One region of the Nocardia sp. NPDC052316 genome, then DNA from elsewhere that is predicted to be linked to it. Evidence: riboswitches for the same ligand, from Rfam matches in the RefSeq annotation. Region 1 holds a riboswitch; each other region holds the start of a gene.

Evidence for each region. A riboswitch is a leader RNA that binds a small molecule or an ion and turns the genes downstream of it on or off. The one in region 1 is predicted to bind S-adenosylmethionine.
Region 2: it holds a riboswitch for S-adenosylmethionine, as region 1 does, so the genes downstream of both, ACIHA7_RS16985 (amino acid ABC transporter permease) here and ACIHA7_RS06985 (rhodanese-like domain-containing protein) in region 1, are expected to answer to the same signal.
Region 3: it holds a riboswitch for S-adenosylmethionine, as region 1 does, so the genes downstream of both, ACIHA7_RS27515 (aminotransferase class V-fold PLP-dependent enzyme) here and ACIHA7_RS06985 (rhodanese-like domain-containing protein) in region 1, are expected to answer to the same signal.

What each region holds. Positions count from the first base shown of each region.
Region 1 covers NZ_JBIUBB010000001.1:1,501,255-1,506,868, reverse strand. The annotation lists gene ACIHA7_RS07000 (amidohydrolase family protein) at 1-649, opposite strand, end outside; gene ACIHA7_RS06995 (FAD-dependent oxidoreductase) at 708-2,099, opposite strand; gene ACIHA7_RS06990 (hypothetical protein) at 2,448-2,894, shown strand; SAM riboswitch class IV at 2,958-3,074, shown strand; gene ACIHA7_RS06985 (rhodanese-like domain-containing protein) at 3,089-3,505, shown strand; gene ACIHA7_RS06980 (O-succinylhomoserine sulfhydrylase) at 3,579-4,793, shown strand; gene fgd (glucose-6-phosphate dehydrogenase (coenzyme-F420)) at 4,843-5,614, opposite strand, start outside.
Region 2 covers NZ_JBIUBB010000003.1:914,928-920,541, forward strand. The annotation lists gene ACIHA7_RS16975 (ABC transporter substrate-binding protein) at 1-429, opposite strand, end outside; gene ACIHA7_RS16980 (amino acid ABC transporter ATP-binding protein) at 429-1,196, opposite strand; gene ACIHA7_RS16985 (amino acid ABC transporter permease) at 1,193-2,197, opposite strand; SAM riboswitch class I at 2,385-2,479, opposite strand; gene ACIHA7_RS16990 (hypothetical protein) at 2,725-3,465, shown strand; gene ACIHA7_RS16995 (glycosyltransferase) at 3,462-4,604, opposite strand; gene ACIHA7_RS17000 (LppM family (lipo)protein) at 4,637-5,428, opposite strand; gene ACIHA7_RS17005 (carotenoid biosynthesis protein) at 5,480-5,614, opposite strand, start outside.
Region 3 covers NZ_JBIUBB010000005.1:863,074-868,687, forward strand. The annotation lists gene ACIHA7_RS27505 (Pls/PosA family non-ribosomal peptide synthetase) at 1-870, opposite strand, end outside; gene ACIHA7_RS27510 (LysE family translocator) at 1,208-1,855, opposite strand; SAM riboswitch class IV at 1,995-2,108, shown strand; gene ACIHA7_RS27515 (aminotransferase class V-fold PLP-dependent enzyme) at 2,156-3,475, shown strand; gene ACIHA7_RS27520 (flavin reductase family protein) at 3,533-4,084, opposite strand; gene ACIHA7_RS27525 (YbaK/EbsC family protein) at 4,279-4,758, opposite strand; gene ACIHA7_RS27530 (2-oxo-4-hydroxy-4-carboxy-5-ureidoimidazoline decarboxylase) at 4,812-5,132, opposite strand; gene ACIHA7_RS27535 (crotonase/enoyl-CoA hydratase family protein) at 5,476-5,614, shown strand, end outside.

The DNA of each region.
Region 1 (5,614 bases):
CGGAGTCGCGGAAGGGGCGGCCCGCGCGAGTACCGGGCAGGTCGGTGCCGAACATCAGCGCCTCGGGGTTGACCGCGTGGATGCGGCGCAGGGTGTCGGCGACGTTCATCGAGACGCGGCCGAAACCGGTCGCCTTGACCTTGGCGCCGCGATCGACCAGATCGAGCAGGAACGGCAGGCCCTCCTCGGACATGCCGAGATGATCGATGGCGAAGACCGGCAGCTTGGAGATCACCGGCTGCAGCGAAGCGAGCATCGTCCCGTCGATATAGACCTCGACGTGCCAGCCGACCAGCTCGTGCGCGCGCAGCGCCTGCAAGGTCATGCCGGTGATGTCGGCGGCGGCGCGCTTGAGGTTGAACCGCAGCCCGCGCACGCCGATGCGGTCCAGCTCGAGGATCTCGTCGTCGGTGGCGTCCAGATCCAGGCGGGTGACGCCGACCCAGCCCTCGCCCAGCTCGGTGAGGGCCGCCTTCAGATACGTCTGATCGGTGCCCTGGAAAGACCCGCTGACCACGGCACCGCCGCCGACATCGAAGCGCGACATGCGCTTTCGATAGTCGGCGATGGTGAAGTGGCCGGGCAGGTAGCCCTCGTTCTCGAACCGCGGGAACCGCGGATCGAAGATGTGGAAATGGGCATCGAACACCTGTACAGAATGCCTCAGTACGCGTCGTTCCGCTGTCGCGGACCCACCAGGCGAGTCGTCAGACCTTGTGCGGCTCGCTGGCGCGCAGCATGTCTTCCCGCTCGACCACCTTGACGCGCTCGCGGCCCTCTGGCTCGCCGAGCGAACGCTCGTGCGCGTCCAGCCGGTACCAGCCCTGCCAGGTGGTGAACGGAATGCCCTTGCCCTCCAGGAACTCGGTGACCGCGTCCAGCTCCGGCCGCTCGGCCGGGGTGAAGTTCGCGCTGTCGTCGAGCAGGCAGGCCACGGTCTCGTTGGCGTCGCCCTTGGTGTGGCCGATGAGGCCGACCGGGCCGCGCTTGATCCAGCCGGTGACGTAGGTGGCCGGGACGTAACGATCGGCGCCGTCGGCGTTCTCGTCGGCGATGACCCGGCCCGCTTCGTTGGGCACGGTGCCTGCCTGGTCGTCGAACGGCAGGTTGGTCAGGTTCTGCGACAGGTAGCCGACGGCCCGGTAGACCGCCTGCACATCCCATTCCTTGAACACGCCGGTGCCCTTGACGTTGCCGGTGCCGTCGAGCTGGGTGCGCTCGGTGCGCAGGCCGACGACCTTGCCCTGCTCGTCGCCGAGGATCTCGGCGGGCGACTCGAAGAAGTGCAGGAACAGCTTGTGCGGCCGGTTGCCGACGTCGCGAATGGCCCACTGCTCCAGCGTGTTCGCGATCATGTCGACCTGCTTGGAGTGCCTGCGCGCGGCCTCGGAGCCCTCGTCGTACTCGATGTCCTCGGGGTCGACGATGACCTCGATGGTCGGCGAGTGATCGAGTTCGCGCAGTTCCAGCGGGGTGAACTTGGCCTGGGCCGGGCCGCGGCGGCCGAACACGTGCACCTCGAGCGCCTTGTTGGCCTTGAGGCCCGCGTAGACGTTCGGCGGGATCTCGGTCGGCAGCAGTTCGTCGCCGGTCTTGGCCAGCACGCGGGCCACGTCGAGCGCGACATTGCCGACGCCGAGCACGGCGACCTTCTCCGCGTCCAGCGGCCAGGTGCGCGGCACGTCCGGGTGGCCGTCGTACCAGGACACGAAGTCGGCGGCGCCGTAGGAGCCGTCCAGGCCGATGCCGGGGATGCCGAGCGCGCGGTCGGCGTTGGCGCCGGTGGAGAAGATCACCGCGTCGTAGAACGTGCGCAGGTCGTCGAGGGTGATGTCGGTGCCGTAGTCGATGTTGCCGAGCAGGCGCACCTGCGGCTTGTCGAGGACCTTGTGCAGGGCGGTGATGATGCCCTTGATGCGCGGGTGGTCCGGCGCGACGCCGTAGCGGATGAGCCCGAACGGCGCGGGCATGCGCTCGAACAGGTCGATGCTGACCTCGGCATCGGACTTCATCAGGGCGTCGGCGGCGTAGATCCCCGCGGGTCCGGCGCCAACGATGGCGATGCGGAGCGGGCGATTCGCTGCACTCTGTTCGGTCATCTTTTACGCGCACCCTTTTGGTTGAGAAACAAATACGGCGTCTTCCTTAGCCTAGGCTAAGTTACGCGCTGGCTGGTTGCACCTGACGATGCGGACACCGGAGTTGTCGGCTCGTGGCCATTCCGGTCGCGGCTATGACAGCAGGCCGCAGTCTCGCGATTCTATCGGTGGCGGCCGAGGCGGCCCGCGCCGGTGCGTGAACTGAACGGATGCCGCGCCACCGGTGTTGTCCGGCTTGCCCGGTCTCGCGGCGGTGATTCCGCTGCGGTGCGGCGGAGTTCGCAACGCCTGGCTGCGTGTGGCAGGGGTGAGCGTCGGATAAGCCCGCCGACCAGGGATCATGCTCGTATGAGCAAAGAGCAGCAGCCTGCGGAAGACGAGATCATCCCGGTCGATCAGACCGACAAGCGTTCCGTCGTACCGTTCGTCGCGGCCGCCGTCGTCGCGGTGCTCGTGCTCGCCGGGATCGTCATCGGCGGGGTGCTGTCGCCCGCTGAGAAAAATGTCACAGAATCCGACCGGATCGCCGCCGCGGTGCGCGGCTTCGTCGAGGGCTCCAACAGCACCGATCTGGTGCCCCCACCAGGCACGGGCTGCCCGGACTTCGACCCGAAGCGCTCACCGCTGGTCGGGCGCTCCGGCGGCGGAAAGACCGTGGAGATCACGAAACTCGTCGATCCGAAGGTCGACGGCGATCGCGCGATGGCGACGGTTACCACGAAGGTCGACGGCGAAGAGGCCACCTCGACCTGGAATCTGACCCGCTCCGGCGACAAATGGCTGGTCTGTAATTGAGCATTCTCATACCGTGAGCAGCCGTTTGACAGGGTGACCCCTGTCGAGGCAATCTCAGCAGAAGGTCATGAGAACCAGTGTCAAGCCCCGGCAATACTGGTCGGCAACCCTCCTCCGCGGTGGGGTGCTCCGGGTGACGACCTGGCCGCGCGTCAAACCCGAGCGCGGCAAGTGCGGATTCTAGGAGGGTCCAGATGAGTTATGCCGGTGACATCACTCCCCAGCAGGCCTGGGAACTGTTGCGAGACAACCCCGAAGCCGTCTTGGTCGATGTGCGCACCGAGGCCGAGTGGAAGTTCGTCGGCGTGCCCGACACCAGCTCGATCGAGCGCCCGACGGTACTGATCGAGTGGGTCGATGCTACGGGGACGCGCAACGGTGAGTTCACCGAGCAGCTGGTCAAGGCCCTGGACGGGCACGATCCGGCGGCTCCGGTGATCTTCCTCTGTCGCTCAGGTCAGCGCTCCATCGGCGCGGCCATCGCCGCGACGCAGGCCGGTTTCGGCACCTCCTACAACGTGCTCGACGGCTTCGAAGGCCCGGTCGACGCGCACGGACATCGGGGCGGCAGCGGCTGGCGCGCCCTCGGCTTGCCGTGGCGGCAGTCATGAGTAGCTGCTGTTCGGCGGCCGCGTTGTCGCGCAGCCGCGTCGCCGGGGGGCAGTGGGTCCTCGGGAGGCAGTCATGATCACCGGTGGTGCGTTCGACAAGCCGCTGCCCGAAGGGGTCGGCCCCGCGACGCTCGGTGTGCGAGGGGGCTTGCGGCGCTCCGGTTTCGAGGAGACCTCCGAGGCGCTGTACCTGACCTCCGGTTTCGTCTACGAGAGCGCGGAGGCCGCCGAGGCCGCGTTCACCGGCGACGTCGAGCATTTCGTCTACTCCCGTTACGGCAATCCGACGGTCGCCATGTTCGAGGAGCGGATGCGGCTGCTCGACGGTGCCGAGGCGTGTTTCGCGACGGCGAGCGGAATGTCGGCGGTATTCACCGCGCTCGGCGCGCTGCTCGGCGCCGGTGATCGACTGGTGGCCGCGCGCAGCCTGTTCGGGTCCTGCTTCGTGGTGTGCAACGAGATCCTGCCGCGCTGGGGCGTCGAAACCGTCTTCGTCGACGGCGAGGATCTGGACCAGTGGGAGCAGGCGCTGTCGGTGCCCACCCAGGCGGTGTTCTTCGAGACACCGGCCAACCCGATGCAGACCCTGGTCGACGTGCGCCGGGTCACCGAGCTCGCGCACGCCGCCGGCGCGAAGGTGGTGCTGGACAACGTCTTCGCCACCCCGCTGCTGCAGCGCGGTTTCGAACTGGGTGCCGACGTGGTCGTCTACTCGGGCACCAAGCACATCGACGGCCAGGGCCGGGTGCTCGGCGGCGCCATCCTCGGCGCGAAGGACTACATCGAGGGTCCGGTGAAAACCCTGATGCGCCATACCGGTCCGGCGCTGAGCCCGTTCAACGCGTGGACACTGCTCAAGGGTTTGGAGACGATGCCGCTGCGCGTGCGCCACTCCACGGAGTCGGCCCTGCGCATCGCCCGCTTCCTGGAGACCAACAAGGCCGTCAGCTGGGTGAAATACCCCTTCCTGGAGTCACATCCGCAGCACGAGCTGGCCACCGGCCAGATGAGCGCGGGCGGCACGGTGGTCACCTTCGAACTGAACGCCCCCGCCCACGAGGCCAAGAAGCGCGCCTTCGAGGTGCTCAACCGCCTGCGCATCATCGACATCTCCAACAACCTCGGCGATGCCAAATCCCTGATCACCCACCCCGCCACCACAACTCACCGCGCCATGGGCCCCGAAGGCCGGGCCACCATCGGCCTTTCCGACGGCGTAGTCCGCATCTCGGTCGGCCTCGAGGACGTCGAAGACCTGCTCGCCGACCTGGACCACGCCCTCAGCTAGCAACGACAAAGGCTCCACCCGTCGCGGCGGGTGGAGCCTTTGTCATTGCTCAGGCCAGGGCGCGCAGGCGCGGGGCGAGGTCGCGCTGGAAGAGGTCGAGGAAGCGGCGCTGGTCGTGGCCGGGGGCGTGGAAGACCAGGTGGTTGAGGCCGGCGTCGAGGTAGGGCTTGATGAGGTCGACGGCCTGGTCGGGGTCGCTGGCGACGATCCAGCGCTTGGCGATCTGCTCGATCGGGAGGGCGTCGGCGGCGGCCTCCATCTCGATCGGGTCGGTGATGCTGTGCTTCTGTTCCGGCGTCAGGCTCAGCGGGGCCCAGAAGCGGGTGTTCTCCAGGGCCAGTTCGGGATCGGTGTCGTAGGAGATCTTGATCTCGATCATCCGGTCGATGTCCGCGACGGTGCGGCCCGCCTTGGCGGCGCCCTCGGCGACCGCCGGCATCAGCTTCTCGGTGTAGAGCTCCATGCCCTTGCCTGAGGTGCAGATGAAACCGTCACCCGCGCGGCCCGCGTAGCGCGCGACCAGCGGTCCGCCCGCGGCCACATAGACCGGGATGCCGCCCTTGGGCACGTCGTAGATCGACGCGCCGACGGTGTTGTAGTACTCGCCCGCGAAGTCCACGCGGTCGCCGGTCCACAGCGCGCGCATGAGCTCGACCGCCTCCCGCAGCCGGGCGAAGCGCTCCTTGAACTCCGGCCATTCCCCCTTGTACCCGGTGGCGATCTCGTTGAGCGCCTCGCCGGTGCCGACGCCGAGCATGATCCGGTCCGGGTACAGACAACCCATGGTGGCGAAGGCCTGCGCGATCACGGCCGGGTTGTAC
Region 2 (5,614 bases), on a different contig from region 1:
CGTCACGTTGGAGACGAAGGCGTCGACCTCACCGGAGTCGATGCGCACGAAGTTCTGCGCCCAATCCGCCACCCGCACATCCAGTTTCAGGCCGAGGATGTCGGCGACGAGCGAGGCGAAGTCGACCTCGGAGCCGACGACGGTCTCGTCGTCGTCGGCGTAGAAGCGCAGCGGCGGTGCGGTACCGGACGAGCCGGTCACCACCAGGGTGCCGCGGTCGCGAATGGCCGGTGGCACCTCGGCGGCGATGCTGTCCACCTTGGCGGCGCGGACACGGCCGGTCTGCGCGGCGGAGAGGTCGAAGGTGACCGTACCTGCGGGTGGGGGCGCGGACTCCGCGTCGGGGTCGGTGCAGCCGGTGGCCAGCAGGACGACCGCGGTCGCGGCGGCGGTGGCCAGGGCGGAAAGCTTCATCGGAAACCTGTTCATCAGCGGACTCGGGAGAGGAAGGCGCGGGTGCGCGGGTGGCGCGGATTGTCGAGGACCGCGGCGGGGGTCCCCTGCTCGACGATGGCGCCCGCGTCGAGAAACACGACGGTGTCGGCGATTTCGCGGGCGAAGCCGATCTCGTGGGTGACGATCACCAGCGCGGTGCCGCCGTGCGCGAGATCGCGGATCACGTCGAGCACCTCGCCGACCAGTTCGGGATCCAGCGCGGAGGTCGGTTCGTCGAACAGGATCACCCTGGGACGCAGGGCAAGTGCCCGCGCGATCGCCACCCGCTGCTGCTGTCCACCGGAGAGCCTGCGCGGGTAAGCGTCGGCCAGCTCGCCGATGCCAACCCGTGCCAGCAGCACCCGCGCCTCGGCCTCGACCTCCGTGCGGTCGCGGCGTTGCGCGGAAAGCGGTGCGAGCGTCACATTGTCGAGCACCGTCAGATGCGGGAAGAGATTGAAGTTCTGGAAGACGAACCCGATGCGGGAGCGCTGCTTGCGCACCTCGCGGTCGGGCAGCGCGTGCAAGGTGTTGCGGCGCAGCCGATATCCGATCAGCTCACCATCGATGCGCACGGTGCCCGCGTCCAGCGCCTCCAAATGGTTCAGCACGCGCAGCAGGGTGGACTTGCCGGAGCCGGACGGGCCGATCACCGTCACCACCTCGCCGGAGCGCACCGTCAGGTCGACCCCGCGCAGAACTTCCTGTGCGCCATAGGATTTGCGGACGCCGCGGACCTCGACGGCGGGCGCGGCGGTCATCGGGTCGCTCCGCGCGGCGCGGTGGCGCCGGACTCGGCGACTTCCCGCAGCTTCTGCCAGGCCCGCTGGACCGGTGACGGCGGTGGCGTGCGCTGGGTGCCCTTGGCGTAGTGGCGTTCGATGTAGTACTGCGCCACCGAGGCAATGGTGGTGAGCACGATGTACCAGGCGGTGGCAACCAGCAGCAGCGGCACCACCCGACCGTTGCGGCCGTAGATCACCTGGACCTGGTAGAACAGCTCCGCGATCGCCATCACCGACACGATCGAGGTGCCCTTGAACAGGCTGATCACCTCGTTGGTCGCATTGGGCAGGATCGACCGCATGGCCTGCGGGACCACGATGGTGCGGAACTGGCGCACCCGTGGAATGCCCAGCGCGGCAGCGGCTTCCAACTGCCCGGCGTCGACGGAGATGATGCCCGCCCGGATGATCTCGGCCGAGTACGCCGCCTGATGCAGCGCGAGCCCGATCACCGCCGCGGTGAACCCGCTGATCACGCCGTTCACGTCGAAGGTGAAAAACGCGGGACCGAACGGGATGCCGACCGACAGCGTGTTGTACAGGTAGGCGATGTTGAACCAGAACAGCAGTTGCACGATGAGCGGAATCGACCGGAACGCCCAGATGTAGCACCAGGAGATCACCCGCAGCACCGGGTTGCCGGACAGTCGCCCGATGGCCAGCGCGGTGCCGAGCAGGAAGCCGAGAGCGGTACCCCACGCGGTGAGTTCCAGTGTCACCCGCAGCGAGGCGAGCACCGACTTCGCGGTGATGTACTTGGCGAAGGTCGGCCAATCCCAGCCGGGATTGGTGACCAGGCCGTGGATGAACTGTGCGAGCAGGACGAGCGCGACCGCACTGACCACCCACCGCCACGGGTGCCGCGTCTTGGCCACGGTGGGTGCGGCACCCTCGGCGTCGGGCAGGTGGGTCGTAGTGGCGACCGGGTCGTCGCCTGCGTCGGTGTCGCCGGGCACGGCGGTGGCGGACGCACTCATTTCGAGGTCCTTCGGAAGAACGAACGAGACCGCACCACATCGGGCCGCGGTCACATCACCCGGCCAGCGACGGGTGCACAGACTGGCTGCGGGTCAGCCCCGACAGCTCGCGGACGTCACCTTGCACTGATCGATGTGGCGACGGCCCCAACGGGTGCCGAGGGCAGCGGAAATGATCACTTCGGTTCCTCCATCGGTCCCGGCGGAAGCACCCGCACCCGGTGAACCGGGGGGTTGCTGCGACGTCGACGAGCCAGGTCTCTCGGTCGCTCTGGATGGTTGTCGCCGATCCGGACACCGGCTGATGTCAGGGTCGGGCCGAATTATCATGCCCAGCAGGCGAACTCTGGGACAAGGGAACTAATCACCGTGAGCGTAAACCTCGCCGCGGCCCGGATATCGGGGGGTGCGGGGGCGGTGTGGTCGCCCGGACACGCCGATCGCTTGCCGGCGGCTATATCGCCTGATCACAGCGCTTTGCGGAGTACCGTCAGCCTTCGATCGCGTCGATGATGAGGGAGGTCTTCGTGGCTGTACCGCGCCGTTCGACCATACTGTCCGCCGTCGCGAGCTGCTCGGTCGCGCTGGCGCTCGCCGCACCGACCGCGGGTGGTGCGCCGCCGCCCGCCGTGGCACCGATTCCGACCGTCACCGCCCCGGTTCCGCCCGCAGCGGCCGGTCCGGCCCAGACCGGCACCAGCACGCTCAGCGATCTGTTCGGCGTCTACCACACCGCGGTCGACGGCCTGCGCGCCGCGGGCATGCAGCCTTTCCTGTACCCGACCGCGTCCGCGTACTGCCTCGGCGGCAGCTCCCTCGGCCTCGCCCCGGCGGTGGCCGCCGCCGTGCCCGGCCCGTGGCCCAAGACCACGATCGCCATTCCCGGCGTGGACCTGGCCGCCGTCAAGGCAGGCCAGACCATGTTCACCTTCGTGCCCTACGGCCTCGGCCAGGACGGGCCGGACACCACCGGCATGCAGGTCGCCTGGCTGAACCTGACCAGCGGCCGCGGCGGCATGGCCTCGATGGGCCCGCTGTCCACGGTGTTCGGCGCGATGATCCCCGCCGAAGTCCCGGCCGTGCTGCGCCCGATGGCCGAACGCGCCATCCAGGACTTCTTCTTCGCGGCCTTGCCGATGGGCGGCGTCCGCGCGGTACCCGTCGACACCGGTCAGGGCACCGTGCTCGCGGCGGTCTTCGGCACGGTCGACAACGGCGGCAAGTCCTGCTTCTTCCTGCCGACGGTGGGGATCACCGAAGTCCCTTAGATCTGGACCCGGCGGCCTTTCCAGCGCAACGTACCCCGTCGTCGAGCGCGATGGGAGCGGGCCCACAGCGCCAGGTAGGCGGCGACCGAGAACGGGTGGGCCAGGGCCGCGAGGACGTCGGTGCGGGCGAGTGGGCCGCCGGTCTCGGTGCAGCGAGCGAGCAGCCTGCCGGTGACCGCGGCCGCGTAACCGAGGAGGCCGACCCGGCGGAGCGCGCCGTGGCCGCGGAGTGCGACGGACGGCGGCACCCAATAGGCCAGGGCGGCAAGCGTTCCCACGGTCGCGCCGCCCGCGACGGTGCCGCCGTAGGCCGACCACAGCCATCGGGTGTAGCCCGCCGCGAGTTCGGTTGCGCTGTCGTACATTCGGGTGCTCGCCAGGCGTCCGGCGGCGACGAGCACGGTGGGTTGTCCTGCGCGGCGCAGGGTTCGGGCGATGTCGAGATCCTCGGTCGCGCTGGCGGCGACCGAGGCATGCCCACCGACGGCTCGGTAAGCGGCGGTGTCGAACGCCAGAAACTGCCCGCAGGCCACCGCGGTGGACGGCCGCAGGCTCCGATCGGCCACCGCGATCGGCAGCGTCGCGGCCCACGACCAGCACAGCAGCGGCTGCACCAGTGCCTCGACCGGCGACCCGGCCCGCTGCATCGGCCACGGCGACACCAATGCGGCTCGCCGCCTGCGCAATTCGCCGACCGCCCCCGCGATCGCGTCCGGTGCCAGCCGGACGTCGGCGTCCACGAAGACCAGCACCGGCGTCACCACCGCGTCGGCCAGTCGCACACACGCGGCAGCCTTCCCGGTCCAGCCGGGCGCGGGCGCGGTCTCGTTGCGCAGCACCGTGATTCGCGGGTCTTCGGCCGCCGCGTCGATCGCCGCGGCGAAGGTGTCGTCACCCGACGCGTCGTCGAGTATCAGCACGCTCATGCGCGGAACTCCGCGCTGCGCCCGCAGATCCGCGATCAACCGGGGCAGTCGTGCCGCCTCGTCACGGGCAGGCACGCACACGGTCACCGGCTCGGTCACCTCGACCGGGCTCGCCGCCAGCTGCCGCACCGTAAGCCGGTTGTAGAGCGCGATTCCGGCGCCCACCACCGAGATTCCGGTACCGAGCCAGGTCAGCCCGAGCGCTCCGGCGATCGGGCCTCCGCGCGACGCGAGTCGGCCCTCGCTCAGCGGCCCTGCTTGACCGTTTTCCACCAGCGACTCCAGGAGAGGCCGGTGGGGGCGCCCGGCGCGGGCGGGTTGCGGTCCATGTAGGCCATCGTGGCGATGACGGCGGCTACCGCGAGGGTGATGCCGCCGACGATGCCCGCCCAGCCCGCGAACGAACGGGTGTTGGGGTCGGCGTAGCTGACCTCGGCGCGCAACGGGGAGACGTCGCCGGCGGGCAGCTTCCAGGAGACGATGTTGTCGCCCTCGCGGTTGCCGTTGGTCTTGGCCACGCGGGCCGGGAACGCGACGGTGAACTGCACGTCGGAGCCGTGCGGCGGCACGGATTTCAGGTCGACCCGGCCGGTGAGGCTGACCAGGTCGCCGTTGCGCTGGAACTGCAGTTGGAACATGCCCTGGGTTTGCTCGGACAGCTGACCGAGCTGGCCGACCTCGCCGAAGGACATGTCTTCGAAGAACACCTGGCTGCCGACGTACCCGTCCTGGGTGTAGGGCTCCACCCGCACCTTCGCGGCGAGCGAGTCGGGCGCCTTCAGCTGCGGGCCCTTGTCATTGGGTTCGACGGGCACGACCGCGGCGACGATCCGCCCGGATACCCGGTCGTTGGACGAAACACCCATCGACACCTGCACCCGCAGGCAGCCCGCGAGCACGGGGATCAGCAACGCCGCGAGCAGAACGGCCGCGGCGACACGCGCTCCAGGGCGGGGCGTCCGCGGCGACGGTAGTACCGGGGCATCGGGGATCGTGGTGACGGGACTCGGCTGCACGCAGACATCGTGCCAGGCCATCCGTCCAGATTGCCACGCGACGGGCGGAACGGACCCCGCGATGTACGTCGGCTAGTCCGCCGTATCGGGTCGCGGACCGAAAAAGCCGAGGTGACGCAGCAGAGGCAGGCCGAGGACGGCCAGTCCGAGCCCGCCGTAACCGGCCGAGAACGGGAGCCCGAGAAACACCGCGTGCGCGAGCACGGA
Region 3 (5,614 bases), on a different contig from region 1:
TTCCGCGAGTTCGGGCGGCACAGCCTCGCCGCCGAAGATCAGCAGCCGGACCGCGTCCAACGCCTCGGCGGGCCAGGTCGCGGCCAGCGTCGGCACGGTGGAGACGATGCTGATCTCCCGGCGCACCAACCATGGCCCGAGGTCGGCGCCGGTGCGGACCAGGTCGCGCGGGGCGGGGACGAGGCAGGCGCCGTTGCGCCAGGCCAGCCACATCTCCTCGCAGGAGGCGTCGAAGGCGACCGAGAGTCCGGCGAGCACCCGGTCGCCGGGGCCGATCGGGGCGTCCGGCAGGAAGAGCCTGGCCTCGGCGTCCACGAACGCCGCGGCGTTGCGATGAGTCACCGCAACACCTTTCGGCGTTCCGGTGGAGCCCGAGGTGAAGATGATCCAGGCGTCGTCGGCGGGCGTGGGCAGGGTGCTCGCTGCGGCGTCGGCCGGATTGTCCGCCGCCGCACGGATTCCCGCGGGGGTCGTCTCGATGCCCGCCGCGGTGACGATCGCGGTGACCTGCGCTTCGCCGAAGACCAGCTGGGCGCGCTCGTCCGGGTCGTCGGCGTCCACCGGCACGTAGGCGGCGCCCGCGTACAGGACGGCCAGGATGGTGAGGTAGAGCTCCCGGGAACCCGACGGCATCCGCACGCCGACCCGGTCGCCCGGTCGCACGCCTGCCGTGGCGAGGCGGGCCATCGTCTTCTCGATCTCCACCACGAGTTCGAGGTAGCTGAGCACCGTATCGCCGTCGTCGATGGCGGGTGCGTCGGGATGGGTCAGTGCGGTAGCGGTCAGGATGTCGACGAGGGTGCGGGCCGGTGGCGTGTGCGCGGTCCGTTGTAGCGGGTGTACCGTCGCGTCAACCTGTGGCTGGAGCATGACGCCCTGCCCACCTCCCATTCGACCTGCCTCGCGCTTCCCTGGTGTTGTTGTGTCATAGCTGGGTTACCAATGGGCAAACACCATGGTGACCAGTTGTCCACGGTACTCGGGGTTGTCGACGTTTGTTGTTCACCGCCGCGGTTGCCGCGCGGACCGCCGTGGGCGAGGTTGTTGCAGGTCGTGGCGGTTTCTGTCGGACGCGCCGAAGCAACGCCTGGTGGGCGGGTTACCCGGTGGGTTCGCCGGGCGGTCGCTGGGCATCGCGCGCAGGCCGCTGTGATTCCCCTCATCCCGCTGGTGATCTTGCAGCTCAGCGCGTTTCGCGCCGCAGCGGTCAGGCCGCGGAGGCGGCGGTTCCGATGCCGAGAGTCGCCAGGATGGCGGCGCTGGCCTGTTCGAGCCGCTCCCGGATCTTCGGGCGGCCCAGCAGCGCGACCGCGCGGGAGGCGACCAAGGCCAGGAGCACCATCTCTACCGCGGCGATCACCGACTCGATGGCGCCGAGGGCGAGGGTGTTGACGAAGGTGACCTCGGTGAGGAACTGGGGCAGCACCGCGAGATAGAACAGGCCGACCTTCGGGTTGAACATGCACGAGACGACACCCGCGGTGAACGCCGAGCGAACCGACGTCCTGGTGCCAGGCGCGTGGTCCGCCAGACCCCCGGCGCCCTCGGCGTCCCGCGCGGCCCTGCGCTGCCGCCGCTGGTCGAGCAACGCGCGAACGCCCAAGTACACCAAGTAGATTCCGCCGATCACCTTCAACGCGCGGTACGCGGTCGCCGACTGCTCGAGCAGCGCCGCGACACCGGCCGCGACCACCACCGCCCACACGATCCCACCGAGCGCCGACCCGATCGCCGCGGCGATCCCGGGTCGCGCGTCCACCAGCGAGAACCGCAGCACCAGGAACGAGTCAGGGCCGGGAGTGAGCGACAGCAGAACGCACAGGCCGATAAAGCTCAGCAGCAGGGAAAGCGACATCCACTGATGTGAACCCAATACCGTCCGATAAGCAACGCATTTCCCCGCCTACCACCCCTGCACGTGCGTGTGCGAGCGCCGTGGCCACGCCGCCGAGGACACTTGACAGCGCGGGTTCCGGTCTGCCAATCTCGGGTCAGGTCATGAGTACCAGCGTTCAGCCCCGGCTTGCTGGTCGGCAACCCTCCTCCGCGGTGGGGTGCTCCGGGTGACGACCAGGCCGACGCCCGACCGGGTGCGGCAAGCGCGGACTCGACGAATCACCTGATTGCGGGTTCCAGAGCCGATGGGATTTTCGTGATGACTGCTGTGGCAACCCAGAACTGTGCCCCCCTCGCCCGGGTTTCCGGCGACGACCTGCGGGTGCCGCTGGTCCAAGGCGGGACGACCACCTACGCCAACTTCGATTACGCCGCGAGCGCTCCCGCATTGGCGCAGGTCACCGACCGGGTGCAGCAGCTGCTGCCGTTCTACGCGAGCGTGCACCGCGGCGCGGGCTACGCCTCGCGGATCTCCACCGAGTGCTACGAGGCGGCTCGCGGTTCGGTCACCCGGTTCCTCGACGCGGCCGACGACCAGGTGGTGGTGTTCACCCGCAACACCACCGACTCGCTGAATCTGCTCGCCTCCTGCGTGCCCGGCGACACCGTGGTGCTCGACATCGAGCATCACGCGAACTTCCTGCCATGGACCAGGCACGGCCGCCGCGTGGTGCAGGCAGGCGCCACCGTCGAGGAGACCGTCGGCAGGCTGGTGGCCGAGCTGTGCAGCAAGCCCGCCGCGCTGCTCGCGGTGACCGGCGCGTCCAATGTCACCGGCGAGGTGCTGCCGCTGGAGCGGCTGGCCACCATCGCTCATCAGTGCGGTGCCCGCATCCTCGTCGATGCCGCCCAGCTCGCGCCGCACCGGCGAATCAGTTTGCGCGACACCGGCATCGACTATGTCGCGTTCTCCGGCCACAAGCTGTACGCGCCGTTCGGCGCAGGCGTGCTCGTCGGCCGCCGCGACTGGCTCGACAACGCCGAGCCCTACCTCGCCGGTGGTGGCGCGGTCCGCGAGGTCACCACCGCGGGCACCGAATGGGCGCAGGCCCCGCAGCGCCACGAGGGTGGGTCACCCAATGTGCTGGGCGCCGCCGCCCTGGCCGCCGCCTGTGACGCGCTCTGTGAGATCGACGCGGAAACCCTCGCCGCCCACGAACACCACCTCGCCGATCGACTCCGCGACGGCCTCGCCGCGATCCCCGGCGTGAATTTGCTGCGCATCTGGACCGACGCCCCCGACACCGTCGGCATCGTCGCCTTCACCCTGGACGGTTTCGTCCCCGGCCACGTCGCCGCGTATCTCTCCGCCGAACACGGCATCGGCGTCCGCGACGGCCGCTTCTGCGCGCATCCGCTGCTCGCCCGCCTCGAACTCGACGGCGCCCTCCGTGCCAGCATCGGCCTCGGCACGACGGCCGCCGACATCGACCGGCTCATCGATGCCGTAGCCACGCTCGTGCACCAAGGCCCGAGCTGGAACTACGCCACCACGAACAACCTCTGGAACCCCACTCCGGAGACCCGCCCCTTCACCTCGCAGGCCCCGACCGGCGCCGCCCCCTGCCTCACCGGGTAGCCGATAGAAAGTGGGCGCCCGGCACTACGCCGGACGGCCATGGTCGAAAAACGTCGCTCAGTCGCCGAGTTTGGTGGGCCGGTGGTAGCGGCCGTTGTAGTAGAGCAGGGGCGCGGCGGCGGGGGTCTCGTTGGTGTTGTCGTGCACCCGGGTCACCAGGCCGACGACCAGGGTGTGGTCACCCAGCGGGATGAGCTGGTGGATGGTCGCGCGCAGCCAGATGGGGGTGCCGTGCAGGACCGGCTCGCCGGTGTCGAGGGTGGTCCAGAGCGAGCGGTCGCTGAAGCGATCCTCGGCGGTGCGGGCGAAACGCTGGGCCAGGTGGTGCTGGTGTTCGCCGAGGAAATGGATGACGACCGAGTCGGCGTCCAGCAGCGCGGCCAGGCTCGACGAGGTGTGCGCGATATTGAACGAGACGAGCGGCGGGGCCAGCGACAGCGAGGCGAAGGACGTCGCGGTGAAACCGATCGGGCCCTTCGGCGAGTTCAGCGTCACGACGGTGACGCCCGCCGGATAGTGGCGCATCGAGGCGCGGAATTGCTCGGCGGTGATCCCGCTCAGATCATCGGGGATCTGGAAATCCGCGGCGGGCCGTTCAGCTTCGGTCACTGTGCCGCCTCTCCGGGTATTCAGGCAAAACTCCTTTTCGAGAGTAGTGCCGTCGGTGGCCTGCGGGGTGGCGGGGGTTGGATCAGCCCGTGCCCGGTGCGTTACCCGGGTACTCGCGGGATCAGTGGGATCGGGCACGCAAAGAGCCGTTGACCAGCATCCAAGGAACCGAAAGACGGGTTGACTTCGGAGAGTCAGTCGACGACGTCTATGGGCAGCCCTGCGGTGATGCGGACCAGCTCGTGGAAAGAGGTGCGGAACACCGTGTTCGGGTGGCCGCCCGCGGCCCAGACCTCGCGGTGGTTCGACAGGGCGGTGTCCACCCAGGTGGGCAGGTTGGTGGGGTGGCCTACCGGGGCCACGCCGCCGATCGGCTGGCCGGTGACTTGGCGGACCATATCGGCGGGGGCGTGAGTCAGGGTGCCCTCCAAGCGTTTTCCGGTGGACTCGAGATCTACCTCGTGTGCGCCGGAGACCAGGAGCAGTACCGGGTCCTCGTCCAGCAGGAAGACCAGGGAGCTGGTGATGGCGCCCACGTCGACGCCGAGCGTGCGCGCGGCATCCGCAACGGTGGGGGTGGGGGCCGGCTGGGTCACGATGACACCGTGATGGCCTCGGGCGATGAGGGTGTCCGCGACTCGGCAGGCGATCGGTGGCAATGTCGACCTGCGCATGCCACCAGAGTAGAGCGATTGCGGGTGGTGCGCCGGGCTACTCGGCGAATGCGTCAGTATTCCGGATAGCCCTCGCTCGGCCCGAGCATCCTGGTGATGCGCGCCTGGGTGATCTGCGCGAGCTCGGCCATACTGCCGCCCGAGACCTGTTCGTGCACAACTGCTTCGAGTGCCCGATCCAGATCGTCCTGGGACAGCGCGAGTAACTCGACATCGGCCATGGCCAGCAGCGCGTCCCTGTTCGGATAGGGCCGGGCATCGGCGAGGGTGGCGGCCCAGGTGACATTGCAGCAGCAGGCGAACAACGCGTGTATCGCACGCGCACGCGAGATTTGGTTGAACCGCTCGAGGCCGATTCCCTGATGCATCAGCATGATGGCCTCCGAATCCAGTATCGAGGTTTGCTGACACCATCCATGATCCGCCCGGCGGCCAGGCGTGAACCAGTGCCCCACACCAATTTTGCCCAGGTTTTACAGTATTTTTCTGCCGCGCGGGCGCGGCGTGTTCGCGGCCCCCGGGTGTCTCGCGTCCGAGCGGCCGAGACTCGCGACTTCGTCGCATGCGCTTCGGCCGCTCGGACGCGAGACGGGCCGCGAACGGCGCTCGCAGAACTCGCGCTGTGGTGGCTGGGTCGGGTGGGGAGGGGCAGCACTGGTACATGCCCATTTCGGGATGCGCAGTATTGAGCCGCGCTGTCCTCGATACGCTGTACAAATGACTGACTGGCAGGCTTTTACCGTTGAGACGAAGGACCACGTCGCGCAGGTCACGTTGACGGGTCCCGGCAAGGGCAATGCGATGGGCCCGGATTTCTGGCGGGAGCTGCCGGAGATATTCGGGGCGCTCGACGCCG